2 regions of the Halomonas tibetensis genome follow, and region 1 is predicted to be linked to the other one. Evidence: predicted binding sites of a transcription regulator. Region 1 holds the regulator's gene; the other holds the start of a gene.

Evidence for each region. The regulator FNR, encoded in region 1, switches genes on or off when oxygen is low (the NO sensors DNR and NnrR bind a similar motif). The targets are predictions, from matches to a motif close to TTGATNTANATCAA.
Region 2: a site for FNR is predicted at 5,705-5,718, ahead of ubiT (ubiquinone anaerobic biosynthesis accessory factor UbiT). Genes of this name have one in related genera too.

The regions. Positions count from the first base shown of each region.
Region 1 covers NZ_JBHRSQ010000007.1:243,537-251,364, forward strand. Annotated here, with positions in the region: gene ACFODV_RS03945 (sodium:solute symporter family protein) at 1-1,689, opposite strand, end outside; gene ACFODV_RS03950 (DUF4212 domain-containing protein) at 1,696-1,956, opposite strand; gene ACFODV_RS03955 (putative nucleotidyltransferase substrate binding domain-containing protein) at 2,636-4,456, shown strand; gene ACFODV_RS03960 (3'-5' exonuclease) at 4,523-5,149, shown strand; gene ttcA (tRNA 2-thiocytidine(32) synthetase TtcA) at 5,251-6,183, shown strand; gene fnr (fumarate/nitrate reduction transcriptional regulator Fnr) at 6,187-6,930, opposite strand; gene hemN (oxygen-independent coproporphyrinogen III oxidase) at 7,030-7,828, opposite strand, start outside.
Region 2 covers NZ_JBHRSQ010000009.1:233,290-241,117, forward strand. Annotated here, with positions in the region: gene ACFODV_RS07380 (ABC transporter ATP-binding protein) at 1-888, shown strand, start outside; gene ACFODV_RS07385 (ABC transporter permease subunit) at 885-1,715, shown strand; gene ACFODV_RS07390 (nitrous oxide reductase accessory protein NosL) at 1,731-2,258, shown strand; gene ACFODV_RS07395 (c-type cytochrome) at 2,402-2,713, opposite strand; gene ACFODV_RS07400 (Rrf2 family transcriptional regulator) at 2,886-3,365, opposite strand; gene ACFODV_RS07405 (YbaN family protein) at 3,436-3,834, opposite strand; gene hemN (oxygen-independent coproporphyrinogen III oxidase) at 4,101-5,486, shown strand; gene ubiT (ubiquinone anaerobic biosynthesis accessory factor UbiT) at 5,795-6,289, shown strand; gene ACFODV_RS07420 (adenosylcobalamin-dependent ribonucleoside-diphosphate reductase) at 6,327-7,828, shown strand, end outside.

The sequences.
Region 1 (7,828 bases):
GCCAAAGGAGAGCGGGGAGATGCCCAAGATCCAGTTGTCCGGGGTGTTGGGCAGCATATTGGTGCCCGGAACGAAGAACCAGCCCAGGTAGGTGAAGATATAGAGAAGAGTCAGCAGCAGACCGGTCAGCATGCCGGCAACCGCGCCCTTGTCGTTGATCCGCTTCGAGAAGATCCCCATCATCAGCGCCGGGAACAGCGAGGCGCCGGCGATACCGAAGGCCAGGGCTACCGTCTGGGCGGCGAAGCCCGGAGGGTTGAGGCCCAGGTAGGTGGCCAAGAGGATGGCACCGCCCATGGAGATCCTCGCCGCCAGCATCTCGCCTTTCTCGGAGATTTTGGGGTTGATCATGGTCTTGATCAGGTCGTGACTGATGGCCGAAGAGATGGCCAGCAGCAGACCAGCGGCGGTAGATAGCGCAGCCGCGATACCGCCGGCGGCGATCAGACCGATGACCCAGCCTGGCAGGTTGGCGATCTCGGGGTTGGCCAGTACCAGGATATCGTTGTTGACGGTCAGCTCGTTGCCTTCCCAGCCAAGCTCTTCAGCAGTTTGGGCAAATTCTTCGTTGTATTGTGTTGAGTCAGGATCGGTAGCTGCCGAGTTGAACATCTGGATGCGACCGTCGTTGTTGAGGTCGTTGAAGGTGATCAGGCCGGTCTCTTCCCAGGTGCGAACCCACTCCGGACGCTCCGAATAGAGGATCGCGTTGGAAGCAGCCGACTCATAGTTTTCGACCTGGCCGGCCATTTCCGGGTATACCGTGGTGGCCAGATTCAAGCGCGCCATGGCACCCACGGCCGGTGCCGTCAGGTAGAGCAGGGCGATGAAGACCAGGGCCCAGCCAGCGGACCAGCGAGCGTCGGCCACCTTCGGCACGGTGAAGAAGCGGATGATGACGTGGGGCAGACCCGCGGTACCCACCATCAGCGACAGGGTGAACAGCACCATGTTGAGCTTGTTGTCCACGTCCGCCGTGTAGTCACGGAAGCCCAGCGCCACCACGACGTCATCGAGCTTCTGCAGAAGCGGGATGCCGGATTCGCTGTGGGTGCTGAACAAGCCGAACATCGGGATCGGGTTGCCGGTCAGCTGGAACGCAATGAATACCGCCGGGATGGTGTAGGCGATGATCAGCACGATGTACTGGGCCACCTGGGTGTAGGTGATGCCCTTCATGCCGCCGAATACCGCATACAGGAACACGATGAAGGCAGCGATCCAGATGCCCCAGGTATTGGAGACCTCGAGGAAACGGGAGAAGGCCACGCCGGCGCCGGTCATCTGACCGATGACGTAGGTGACGGAGGCCACGATCAGACAGATAACGGCCACCAGGCGTGCCGCATTGCTGTAGAAGCGATCACCGATGAAGTCCGGCACCGTGAACTTGCCGAACTTGCGCAAGTACGGAGCCAGCAGCATGGCGAGGATCACGTAGCCGCCGGTCCAGCCCATCAGGAAGGTGGAGTTGGCGTAGCCGCCGGAGGCCAGCAGGCCGGCCATGGAGATAAAGGAGGCTGCGGACATCCAGTCGGCGGCGGTGGCCATGCCGTTGGTGATCGGGTGAACGCCGCCGCCCGCCACGTAGAAGTCTTTGGTTGAACCCGCTCGGGCCCAGATGGCGATGCCGATGTAGAGGGCGAAAGAGGCCCCTACAAACAGCAGATTGATGGCAAATTGACTCATGCTGGTTTACTCCCCCAGACCGAATTTCTGATCGAGCTTGTTCATCTTCCAGGCGTAGAAGAAGATCAGCACGATAAAGGTGAGGATGGAGCCCTGCTGGGCGAACCAGAAGCCCAGGTCGGTTCCGCCCACCGGAATGCCGGAGAGCAGCGGCCGAAACAGGATGGCGCATCCGTAAGAAACGAAGGCCCAGACGATCAGGCATCCCCTTATCAGGCGCACGTTCGCCTTCCAGTAGTCGGCGGAATCTATTTTCTCTTCTGCCATTATCGTGTTCTCCACTTGTTATTGGTGGGGTTGGGAAGTTGGGTGGTCTGTTGGCTGTGAATCATCAGGGCAATCTCGAGTCTTTTACCGGGCCTTTGTGAGCCCCTTGGGTTTATCTCCGGAGGGAAGACGCATGTGGGATAGACCAGACCGATATCGAAACACGTTGTTTTCGTAGGATTGTCCTGCACGACGCAATGTGGATAGTGGGCAATGAGTGGTGAAAATGAATCCCAGACTTTCGTATCATGAGAAAAATACGATTTAATTGGCTCTGAAAAATATATTTTATATCAATCGGTTGAAATTTTTTTGTCGGTTTCTTGCTAAGCAACGGGAAGCGGGATTAGGACGATTGTATAGGGGCGGAGAGGTTGGCTTTCTTCCGGTCACCGCTGGTCTTGGACAATCGTCTAAGCGGTTGGGAGGGAAGACGTTCGTCTAGCTTATACAGGTAATGAAGGGGCTGTTATTCTTCAATCAGGTTTCCCGTCAAGCAGGATGCCCCGGTCTGCCTTCGTGGCAGCCCCCTGAATTCCGCAACCAGCGTTCAACAATCACCAGGTGACGGCCATAAACGCCGTTCCCGTTCCGGCCTTTCCCTCAGCCATTAGCCCCCCGCGGGGCGGTGGGGGATCCATTACATGATGGTCGGAAAGCCGTCCGCGAGGTCAGCGCCATGGTCGAGGTCGATCTTTCCCAACCGCCGTTCACCCTTCTCGATGAAGCCGGCCGCGAGAGGGTTCGCCAGGGCGTCGATCTGGCCTATTTCGATCGCGACGAGATCATTCTCGAGACGGGTCAGGCCGGCGAAAACCTCTTCCTCATTCACAAGGGCGAGGTGGCAGAAGTCGACCCGACGCTGCCGGCAGCCCGCTCGCGTATCGGTCACTACACCCGTGGCGACCTGTTCGGCGCCATCAGCATCCTCAACGGCAAGAGCCGCTATCGCTTTCGGGCCGAGCAGGAGAGTCTCTGTTACCTGCTGCCCAGGCCGCTCTTCCTCGAACTCTGCAACGACTACCCGCCCTTTTCTGAGTTCTTTCGCCAGACCCTCGCTCACAAGGCGCGCCTGCTGACCGAGCAGCGCGCAGAGGGGGGGGTCACCATGGCTGGATTCATGCTGGCTCGGGTCGATGAGTGCATGCGTGAGCCGCTGATTGTGCCGGCCGCCACTACCATCGCTGAGGCCGTGACTACCATCAACGAGCGCCATGCCGACAGCATGCTGGTGAAGGGGGATGCCGGCCCTGGCATGATTACCAAGACCGACCTGCTCAACGCTCTGGTGGTGGAAGGCCGTGATCGCGACAGTGCCCTGGACGGGCTGGGCCGCAACGAGCTGATCACGGTAGGGCCGGGGCAGTATCTGTTCGAGGCACTGGTGGTGATGACCCGCCATAAGGTGGAGCGTGTGGTGGTGCTGGATAAAGAGGTAGTGATGGGCGTCGTTGAACTAACTGACGTACTCAGCTACTTCTCGAGCCGCAGCTACGTGGTCAGCCTGCAGGTAGAGCAGGCCGAGAGCCTCGAGGCATTGGCTGCCGCCAGCCGCCGCACGCCGGAACTGGTCAAGGCCTTGATGGCCCAGGGGGTCAAACTTCGCTTTGCCATGGGCCTGCTGGCGGCGCTCAACGGTCGTATCATGAGCAAGGCCTGGGGGTTTCAGGTCGATGAGCGTTACCACGCAGACAGCTGCCTGATGGTCATGGGCAGCGAAGGGCGCGGCGAGCAGATCCTCAAGACGGATCAGGACAACGGTCTGATCCTGGCCGACGACCTGGACTGGCCAGACTGCGGGGAGCAGATGCAGCGCCTCACCGAGACGCTGATCGAGCTGGGTTACCCGCCCTGTCCGGGCAACATCATGGTCTCCAACCCCGAGTGGGTCGGTACCGTGACCCAGTGGCGTGAGCGCATTGCCAGTTGGGCCAGTAAGCGTGACGGTGACAGCTTGATGAAGCTGGCCATCATGCTCGACTCCCACGCGGTGGCAGGCAATCCGGCTTTACTCGACCGCGTGCGCGACGAGCTGTTCGAACGCTGCGCTGGCGACGAGCTGTTGCTCTCCTACTTCGCTCGTACCATCCTGCGATTCTCCACCCCGCTCACCCTGTTTGGTTCGCTCAAGCGCCCTCAGCACGGTATCGACATCAAGAAGGGCGGTATCTTTCCCATCGTTCACGGGGTGAGGGTAATGGCGTTAGAGCGGGGCATTCGTCCTACTTCCACCCTGGAGCGCCTGGATGCTCTGGCGGCGGATGGCCGGTTGGAGCCGCGGTTCGCGGAGGATCTGGGCGAAGCCCTGTCGCTGTTCACCGAAATGCGCCTCAAGCAGCAGCTTGAACACCTAGACAGCGGCGGCGACGAGCGCCAGCCCGACCGCGTAGTGGTTCAGGAACTCTCGTCGCTGGAGCGCGATCTGCTGCGAGAAGCGCTGCACATCGTCAAGGATCTTAAGCAGCGGCTATCGCATCGCTTTCATCTAGAGTATTCGTGATGGTCAGGTGACCCCCGAAGGAACGGCGATTTGCGAAGAAAAAACGAAGACACAGGGAGCTCCACCATGATCAAGGTCCTGCGGCGTGCCGCCGACCGACGACGACACGCCAACGGTGACTACGCCTGGCTCTTTCATCCTTACACGGGTGACGAGATGGTGGTCATCGATATCCGGGTCATCGGGGTAGGTAGCCGCAGCCCTCAGTTGGCCTCTATTGCTGCCGTCAAGGTGCGTGGGGAGCGGGTGCTGACTAGCGAATCCCTGGACCTGCGCCTGACGTGCTCCGCGAGCCCTTCTGCCGAATTGGTTCGCAGCCAGGGTCTGCAAGGTATGGATCTAAGCGGCGGCCTGGCCGTTGAGGATGCCCTGGAGCGCCTGCTTGATTTCGTCGGCAACCGTCCCCTGCTGGGCTGGCACCTGGGTTTTGATCTGGCGATTCTCAATCGCGAGCTGCGGCCGCGCTTCGGCTTCGACCTGCCCAACGCCACCATCGACGTGGCTCAAAGCTACTTGAGGCGCCTGCGCCGCCGCCATCCGGAGGTGGAAGCCGCGCCGCGCTTCGAAAAGGTGGCCGAACTGCTGGACGTGCCGCTGATGGGGCGTCACACCGCCCTGGGGGATGCGGTGACCACGGCCCTGATCTTTCTGCGCCTTGAACACCAGTCCAGCGCCCTGGGTCGCTATTCCTGAATCGCTATTCTTGAAGGGTAGGGCGGCGTCGCCTGATGGCGTCGGCGATGGTAGGATAGGCCCCCCGTTATTTTTGCTCGCACTGGCAGCGCTTACCGACCATGCACGACGCCTCGATATTCGATCCCCGTGATCGTCAGAAGACCGCCTCTGCGGCCGCCCACACGTTTCAGGAAGCTCCTTCGCCGACTCTTGATGCACTCGATGTCCGCGGCAAGCGTGAGTTTGACAAGCTGAAGAAGCGCCTTCGGCGCCAGACGGGCAATGCGATCATCGACTACGGGATGATCCATGAGGGCGATCGCGTGATGGTGTGCCTGTCCGGTGGCAAGGACAGCTATACGATGCTGTCGATCCTGCGCAGCCTGCAGCGCAACGCCCCGATCGATTTCTCGCTGGTGGCGGTTAACCTCGACCAGAAGCAGCCGGGTTTTCCCGAGCACGTGTTACCGGAGTACCTGGCGTCCATCGGCGTCGAGTATCGCATCCTCGAGCGTGATACCTACTCGGTGGTCAAGGAGAAGACTCCAGAGGGCAGGACCACCTGCGCACTCTGCTCGAGGCTGCGACGCGGCTCTCTATATGGTTTTGCGGAAGAGATCGGCGCCACCAAGGTTGCCCTGGGTCACCATCGCGAAGATATCCTCGAGACGCTGTTCCTCAATCTGTTTTTCGCTGGCAGCCTCAAGGCTATGCCACCCAAGCTGCTTGCCGACGATGGCAAGAACATTCTGATCCGCCCGCTGGCCTATTGCCGGGAGGCCGATATCGCCGAGTATGCGCGGCTGATGGAATTTCCAATCATTCCCTGCAATCTTTGCGGCTCCCAGCCCAACCTTCAACGTCAGGTGGTCAAGGAAATGCTCGCCGATTGGGAAGGTAAACACCCCGGCCGTCTGGAGAGCATGTTCAAGGCGGTAACCAATGTGGCCCCGTCGCAGCTTGCCGACCGCGAGCTGTTCGACTTCGCCGGGCTGGAAGAGAAGCAGGCGCGAGTGTTGGCCAGCAGGATCGATCTCCTCAACGAGTCGTAAGCGCTATTTTGCCCCTTCTTCCTCGGCAACCAGAATAAGGGATTCCAGATCGAGGATGTGTACTTCGCGGCCAGAGACCTCAACTAGGCCCTGGCTCTGGAACCGACCGAGAATTCGACTGACGGTCTCCACGGCCAGTCCCAGATAGTTGCCGATGTCGGCCCGCGACATGGAGAGGCGGAAGCTGTAGGGGGAGTAACCGCGTCGGCGAAAACGGTCGGAAAGTCCCGCGAAGAAGCTGGCGAGTCGCTGGTCGGCGGTCTTGCGTGACAGCAGGCGCATCATGCGGCGGTCTGCGCGCAACTCCTTGCTCATGCTCTTGTAGAGCTGGCCGCGTAGCTCGGGCAGAGACTCCGATAGCTGATCCAGCCGGTCGAAGGGAATCTCGCAGACGGTGGTGGTTTCCAGCGCTATCACTGTTCCGGGGTAGTGGTCCTCGTCGATGCCGTCCAGGCCCGCCAGCTCGCTGGGCAGATAGAAGTTGGTGAGCTGGTCGTCGCCGCTACCCTCGGTGGTCACTTGTTTAAGGCTGCCCGAACGTACCGCATAGACGCTGGTGAACGGGCTGTCCTGGCGAAAGAGAGTCTCGCCCTTCTTGAGAGGTGCGCGCCGACGAATGATGGCGTCGAACTGATCCATGTCCTGAATTTCGAGTGCCAGTGGCAGGCACAGCGAGCTCAGACTGCAGGTCTGGCAGCGAGTTTCATGCAGCACGGAGCGCCGCCGTCCGGTCAGGCTATCAGGCATGGCCGCCTTCTCCTTGATCGTGATCATGGCGGACAGTATGGAGGATTCTACGGGCAGGGCAAACCACCTCCAAGGAGGTAGGTCAGTAAGACCGACGGCTCACGACATCGGTGAGGCCCGGGAGGCGAAGACGTCGAGGAGGCGGGCCAGGGAACAGACTCCCTCGGGTGTCACCCTCAGGCACTCGCCGCGGCGCTCCAGCAGCCCCGCCTGGCAGAGCGGGGTCAGGCGCTGCAGGGCATGGGCCATGGCCTCGGCGGCGTCGCGCCCGTGGGCCTTCGACAGCGCGGTGAGGTCCAGCTCATGCCGGCAGGCGAGCGATTCTATGGCGTCGCGTCGCATGCGCTGGGTGGCGTCCAGTCGGTGGCCGACCTCCGCGGGCAATCTGCTTGCGTCCAGCGCAGTTTCATAGTCGGTCAGGGTCATGGCGTTGCGGGTAATGGTGTCGCCGACCCGACTGATGGCGGCGACGCCGAGACCGATCTGATCAACTGGAGGGTAGGGGGTGTAGCCCTGCAGGTCCCGCGCCAGGCGGCCCTCTTCCAGGGCCAGCGCCAGGCTGTCATCCGCGCGGGCAAACTGACCGAGCCCGAGAGGCACATAGCCGGCAGCGGCGAGTCGGTCGCGTGCCTCTCTCATGATCGCCAGCTGGGCCGCCGCTTCGGGCAGATCCTTTGTGTGGATTTCGCGCTGGGGTCGGTAGCGCCGAGGCAGGTGGGCGTAGCGGCGCAGGGTAATGCGTGCCGGCGCCATGGCGATCACCTGATCCAGCGTCTCGCCGAAACCCTCGGGCGTCTGCAGCGGCAGGCCCACGATCAGGTCCAGGTTGAGCGAGTGGAAACCAAGGCGCTCGGCCTCGTCCACCAGCGACTCGGTCAGTACTCGAGGCTGAATCCGG
Region 2 (7,828 bases), on a different contig from region 1:
GGCGAGGTACTGGGCCTCATGGGCCACAATGGCGCCGGCAAGTCCACGTCCATGAAGCTGATCCTGGGGCTGATTCGGCCGACCAGTGGCGAGCTCAGGGTGTTCGGCCACGACCCCGGTGGCAGCGCGGCCAACGACCTGCGCCTGCGCCTGGGCTATCTGCCCGAGAATGTGCAGTTCTACGAGCAGCTCTCGGGCTTCGAGGTGCTCGACTACTTCGCCCGGCTCAAGCGTATCGGCATTGGCATTGTCGAGCCGCTGTTGGAACGCGTTGGCCTGGGCCACGCCATGCACCGCCGGGTGAAGACCTACTCCAAGGGCATGCGCCAGCGCCTCGGCCTGGCCCAGGCGCTGATCGGTGAGCCGCGGCTGATGCTGCTCGACGAGCCCACCGTGGGGCTGGACCCCATGGCCACCCGCGACTTCTATGGCATGGTCGACGAGTTGCGCGACCGCGGCGTCAGCGTGATTCTCTGCTCACACGTGCTGCCGGGGGTAGAGCGCCATATCGACCGGGCGGCGATCCTCGGCCAGGGGCGCTTGCTCGCCTCGGGCAGTATCGATGAACTGCGTGAGGCCGCCGACCTGCCGCTGGTGATCCGCCTGCGCATCGCGCGGACGCCCGAGAGCATCGCCGAGGCGCTGCGCGGCCATGGCGTGCTGGCGCGTCTGGCGGGCGATGGCCGCATCGAGCTCACGTTGCCGGTACGCGCCAAGATGGCGGTACTGCGCGAGCTCGCGGCAGACCCCGAAGTGGTCGATCTGGAGCTGGAGCCGCCGACCCTGGAGTCGCTCTACGCCCACTTTGACGGCACCCTTCGCGACCGGGTAGAGGCCGAGCCGGCCTCGGCGGCGGTCCATGATGCTCAGCAGGGAGTCAGCGCATGAGAAACGTGTTCATCGTGGCCGGCAAGGAGTTCCGCGACGGCCTTCGCAACCGCTGGGTGCTGGCGATCACCCTGGTGTTTGGCCTGCTGGCCATTGGCCTGGCTTACTTCGGTGCCGCGGCCTCCGGCCAGGTGGGCTTCACCCGGGTCTCGACCACTATCGTCAGCCTCTCGAGTCTGGCGGTGTTCCTGATTCCGTTGATCGCGCTGATGCTGGCCTACGACAGCATCGTCGGCGAGGACGAGCAGGGCACTCTGCTGCTGCTGCTCACCTATCCCATGAGCCGGGTCGAGATCCTGGCCGGAAAGTTCCTGGGCCATGCGGCGATCCTCGGCGTCTCCACCCTGGTGGGCTTCGGCGTGGCCGGGGCAGTTATCGCCGCCTTCGGCAGCGTGGAGCAGCTCGGTGAGCTGGTGGCGGCCCTGGCGCTGTTCATCCTCTCGGCGATGCTGCTTGGCTGGGCCTTCATCGGCTTCGCGTACCTGATCAGCGTCAGCGTGGCGGAGAAGTCTCGTGCGGCGGGTATCGCCCTGGTGGTCTGGTTCTTCTTCGTCATCGTCTATGACCTGGCGCTGCTGGGGGTGCTGGTGGGCACCGGTGGTCAGGTCAGCGAGGGGCTCTTCCACTATCTGCTGCTGCTCAACCCCACCGACATCTTCCGCATCGTCAACCTGACCTTCTTCGAGGCGGCGCGGACCCAGGCGGGGCTGGCTTCCATCGGCGCCGATGCGGCCTTCCACCCGGCGCTGCTGATCGGCTCGCTGCTGGCCTGGGTGGCGGCACCGCTGGGCCTGGCGCTGTGGATCTTCCGCCGCCGTGAAATCTGACAAGGAAACCGACGAATGCTGACACGCAGGAAATTCATCATCGTGCTGGGCGGCGTGACCCTGGCAGGGCTGGCTGGCTGCGGCGGCGAGGAGAAGGAGGTCGCGGCGTGCGAGACGCGTCCCTTTCGCGACGACGACGAGTGCGCCGTGTGCGGGATGTTCATCGCCGGATTTCCGGGACCCAAGGCCCAGGCCTGCCTACGCGACGGGCGGCTCCTGACCTTCTGCTCGACGTCGGACATGTTCGTGTGGCTGCTGCAGCCCGACTCGGTGCCCCAGCTGCGCCAGGCCTATGTCCACGACATGGGTGCCACCGGCTGGGAGCGCCCCTCGGATGACGCCTTTATCCCCGCCCAGGTGGCGGTCTATGTGACCGAGCAGCCGCTGATGGGCGCTATGGGGCCAACCCTGGCCTCGTTTGGCAGCGAGGAGGCAGCCCAAGCCTTCATGGCAGAGCACGAAGGTCGGTTGCTCAGCTATGAGCAGATCGACGTCCAGGTGCTCAACGACCTGGCTCGGGCGCATATCAAGCGAACCATGTAGCTCGGGGCCGTTCCGAAGACGAGTCGCCCGGAGAGAGTTGCCTCCCTAACAATACATCGCCCCGGCAGCCAGGCTGCCGGGGCGATATCATTTCCGGCGATCGTTCACGCCGGTGAGAGGAGGCTTGCCGCGGATACGAGCTCTCAGAGCAGCGGTTCGAGCATGAAGTCCACTGCGGCCTTCACCTCCTCATCGCTGAGCTGTAACGCGCCGCCCTTGGGGGGCATGGCCTGGAAGCCGTTGATGGAGTGGTCATAGAGGGTCTCCATGCCCTGCTCAAGACGCGGCGCCCAGGCCGCCTCGTCGCCCTTGATGGGCGCGCCGGCGGCACCGGTCATATGGCAGGCCATGCAGGCCTGATTGTAGATGGCTTCACCGTCGGGCTCGGCCTGGACGGCGGCCGAGAGGGCCAGGGCGGCGGTGCCGGTCAGGGTCAGGATGGCCAGTCGCTTCATTAACATGTCTCCAGAATGCATCTTTTGGCGTTAAAAAAATCGGATGGCGCCGATGCCTCCGATGTCTGGTCCCATGATGGCGCAGGCGACCATGAGAGGCCATGACCCATGTCATGGCGAAATTCATCTTCAAGCATCGCCGACCGCGCCCGGTAGTGCAAGCCGGACGGCGTCAGGGGGCCAGTGGCGAAGCGGTATCGGTCTTGCTGCGGGTCAACGGCTCGATCCTGAGCAGCTGGACCAGCTGCGCTTCCTGCGGTCCCAGCATGTCGGCCAGGGTGTACTTGTCGAGCACGGCCAAGAAGGCGCGCAGCGCCTCGGCCAGGATCGGCTTGAGCCGGCAGGCCGGGGTGATCCTGCACTCGTTATCCTCGCCGAAGCACTCGACCAGCTGCAGATCATGCTCGGCGTCACGCACCAGCTTGCCCAGGCGAATAGTCTCGGGTGGCTTCTTGAGCAGCAGGCCGCCGTTCTTGCCGCGGAACGCGGTAATGTAGCCCTTGTGGCTCAGGTCTTGAACCACCTTCATCAGGTGGTTGCGGGAGACGTCGAAGCTGGAGGCGATCTCCTGAATCGTGGAGCGCTCCTCTCCTTTCACTGCCAGATAGATAAGCACGCGCAGGGAGTAGTCGGTAAAGCGGGTCAGGTGCATACGAGGGCTAGTGCCTCTTGGCTTGATATTGATCAAACTTCATATAGTAACAAGCTTTTATTATATCACTTTACCTCGCCTTGGTCGGGCTGCCGTCCCCTGCGGCATCGGGTCGCGTCAGCAGGAAGGCCGCCACGCCAATAAACAGGGCGCCGGTCAGGAACAGCACGAGCGGCGCTGTACCGCTTAGCCACAGCAGCAGCCAACTGGCCACCAGCAACACCAGTGCCAGTTGCTTGGCTCGACGCGGCACCGCCCGCTGTTCTCGCCAGGCGTGCAGGGTCGGCCCCAGTCGCGGGTGTTCATGTAGCCAGCGGGCCAGTCGCGGCGAGCCCTTGGGCGCCGCCCAGGCCGCTACCAGCAGGAAGGGCGTGGTGGGCAGCAGCGGCACCACCAGGCCGGCCGTACCCAGGCCGACACAGCCGTAGGCCAGGCCGCTCCAGGCAAGGCGTGTGACCAGATGTTTCATGGCAGACCTCGTAGAGTGGCGGCCTAGATATTAAGTGGTATTTTATATACATGTTATAAGCTTGTGCAAAGAGAATGCCGAGGTGCCGCCGCATGACGCTCTTCTCCACGTCATCATCTCTCGCCCGTCGGCTGATCCACGCGTGGTGACCCAGTGGCTTGATCTGGGTCAGCTACCTCGAGAAGGGTACCGACGCGCCGGGCCCTGAATGGCATACTCTGCCCCATGCGGCGGCGCCGCCATCCGGTTCAAGAGGCTGTTTCACGATGCAAGACGACCTGCTGTTCGATCGCCCCCTGGTAGAGAAGTACGACCGACCCGGGCCGCGCTATACCTCCTATCCCACGGCGCCCCAGTTCCACGCGGCCTTCGCCGAGGATGACTACCGCGCCGCGGCCGAGCGCAGCAACCGGGCCAAGACGCCCAAGCCGCTGTCGGTCTACGTGCATATCCCCTTTTGCGAGAGCCTCTGCTACTACTGCGCCTGCAACAAGATCATCACCCACAATACGGCGCGGGCCGCCGAGTATCTGGAGTGGCTCAAGCAGGAGATCCGCGTACAGGGGGCGCTGTTCGACGAATCGCGGCGCATGACCCAGCTGCACCTGGGCGGCGGGACGCCCACCTACCTGAGCAACGCCCAGCTCGGCGAGTTGATGGCTTCGCTGGACGAGGCCTTCCACTTCGCCCAGGCCGCCGAGCGCGAATTCTCCCTGGAGGTGGACCCGCGGACCGTAACCCCGGAGCAGATCCACGAGCTTCACGCCCTGGGGTTCAACCGGCTCAGTTTCGGCGTGCAGGACTTCGACCGCGAGGTGCAGAAGGCGGTCAACCGCCTTCAGAGCGAGGAGCAGGTGGTGGAGCTGGTCCAGGCGTCCCGGGATGCCGGCTTCCAGTCGGTGAGCGTCGACCTGATCTACGGCCTGCCGCTGCAGACCGTGGCCAGCTTCGACACTACCCTCTCCAAGATCATCGATCTGGCGCCGGACCGCATCGCCACCTACAGTTACGCTCACCTGCCGGAGCTGTTCAAGGCTCAGCGGTTGATCCGCCCCGAGGACATGCCGCCGCCGGAGCGCAAGCTGGAGCTGCTCGAGCTGACCATTCGGCGCCTCACCGAGGCGGGATACGTCTATATCGGCATGGACCACTTTGCCCTGCCCGACGACGAGCTCGCCCTGGCCCGGGAGAACGGCACCCTGCAGCGCAATTTCCAGGGCTATTCCACCCACGCCGACTGCGATTTGATCGGCCTGGGCATTACCTCTATCGGCAAGGTCGGCGACACCTACAGCCAGAACGTCAAAGAGACCGCTCAGTACCAGCATCGTCTGGAACAGGGCCAGCTTCCGGTATTCCGCGGCTATCGGCTCAGCGACGACGATCGCCTGCGCCGCGACGTCATCAACGCCTTGATGTGCCACAACCATATCGACTTCGCCACTATCGAGGCCGCTCACGGTATCGTTTTTCGCGACACCTTCGCCGAAGTCCTCGAGGAGCTCGAGGAGATGGCCGCAGACGGCCTGCTGGTGATCCGTGAGGGCGAAATCGAGGTGCTGCCACGCGGTCGGCTGATGATGCGCAACGCCGCCATGGCTTTCGACGCCTACCTGGCGAAGAGCCAGGGCCGCTACTCCCGCACCGTCTAGGGACCCCTCGCGGCACCGCCGCAAGCCTCTATTGGACGCTGCTCCGTCATCGACGCGAGCGGCTTTCTCGCATTGCGGCGGGCCAGGCCGGGCGTCTTTCGGTGTCAAATGAAAATGGGTCATGATGCTCCCCGTCTGCACCAGATATAGGGCTTGCCGAGGAGATATGGTCTATATATGGTAGTCGGGCCGCGAGCGATCGAGGGTTGTCCGACGACATGATGCATGTCAGTGCAGCCCCGGGAACACCGGCATAGGATCAACGGTTCGCCGGCTTCGGCCGCATGGTTATTCTCAGGAGAACTGTCATGTCCCTGCCGTTGTTGCCTTTACCGTTACAGGCCCTGCCGCGTCTTCCCGCCCCCGCCCGCCTGATTCGCGCCGTCGATCCGCGCGTGCCGGTCGGTGTCAAGCGTCGCCTGGTGGAACCGCTGCTCAACCGCACCTTCGCCGAGCCCCTCGCCGAGGGAGAGTTCGACGCCCTGACAGGGCGCCGTATCACCTTGGCCGTCGAGGATCTGGGCATGACGCTGACCCTCACCCTCGAGAACGAGCGCCTGAGGGTGTGTACCCAGCCCGGCGAGGCCACCATTCGCGGAGGCTGGCGTGAGTTTCTCTGCCTGGCCACCCGCCGTGAGGATCCCGATGCCCTGTTCTTCCAGCGCCGGCTGCTGATCGAGGGCGACACCGAGCTGGGCCTGATGGTCAAGAACCTCCTCGACAGTTGCGAGGAGGGGTTGGCACAAGGCCCCTTCGGTGACCTGCTGGTTCGCCTGGAGCGGCTGGCGAGACGCAAGACCTGAGTTTTTTTCGATTAACGTATGTTACGGAGTCATTCGCATGAGCACTTCCACCAAGGCCGTGAAGTCATCCAGCGAGGTCCCTCTGCAGGTGCCGTCCCGCGATATCTGGGACTCCAAGTATCGCCTCAAGGACCGTCATGGCAAGCCCGTGGACAAGGACGTGGACGCTACCTGGGAGCGGGTGGCCCGGGCCCTGGCCGTGGTGGAGGGTGACAAGGCCGACGAGTGGCTGCCGAAATTCCGCTGGGCGCTGGAGAACGGCGCCATTCCCGCCGGGCGGATCATGTCCAATGCTGGCGCCGAGGCCTTCAAACCGGCGGTGAGCCTGATCAACTGTACGGTGTCGCGCACCATTCGCGATTCCATGCACGATATCCTCGACTCCGTGGTGGATGCCGGCATGACCCTCAAGGCGGGCTGCGGCATCGGCTATGACTTTTCTACCCTGCGTCACAAGGGCGCCTTCGTGTTCGGCGCCGGTGCCGGCACCAACGGCCCCCTGGCGTTCATGGATATCTACGACAAGATGTGCTTCACGGTGGCTTCCGCCGGTGGGCGCCGTGGTGCCCAGATGGGCACCTTCGATGTCGGCCATCCCGACGTGCGCCAGTTCATCGAGGCCAAGCGCGAGGCGGGCCGCCTGCGCCAGTTCAACCTCAGCCTGCTGATCACCGACGAGTTCATGGAGGCGGTAAAGCAGGACGCCGACTGGCCGCTGGCGTTCCCGCTGCACGCCGGCGAGAAGGACGACGTCGAGCAGAACGAGCTGATCTACCGCGACTGGCCGGTAGTCGAAGAGGGCTACACCGTCGACGCCGAGGGGCGCGTGGCCTGTCGCATCGTCGAGGTGATCAAGGCCCGCGAGCTCTGGGACACCATCATGAGCTCCACCTACGACTTCGCCGAGCCGGGTTTCATCCTGATCGATCAGGTCAACCGGATGAACAACAACTGGTTCTGCGAGGAGATCCGCGCCACCAACCCCTGCGGCGAGCAGCCGCTGCCCCCGGAAGGCGCCTGCCTGCTGGGCTCGGTCAACCTGACCCGCTTCGTCATCGACCCCTTCGGCAAGAAGCCGCGCTTCGACTGGGAGCGCTACCGCGAGGTGGTGGCGGTCTTCACCCGCATGCTCGACAACGTGGTGGAGATCAGCGGCCTGCCGCTTTCCGGTCAGCGCCGCGAGATCGAGGCCAAGCGCCGCCACGGGATGGGCTTCCTGGGCCTCGGTTCGACCATGACCATGCTCAAGATTCCCTACGGCTCGCCCGAGTCGCTGGCCTTCACCGAGGAGGTGAGCCGCAACCTGGCCATCGAGGGCTGGAAGCAGGCGCTGGAGCTTTCCCGCGAGAAGGGCATGGCCCCGGCGCTGGCGGAGGACTTCGAGATCACCCCGAAGATGATGCGCGAGCGGCCCGAACTCAAGAAGGACGGCTACGAGATCGGCGATAAGCTGCCCGGCCGCATCCTGCATGCGCGCTACAGCCGCTACATGCAGAAGGTCGCCGAGCTGGAGCCGGAGCTGGTTGCCCAACTCGCCGA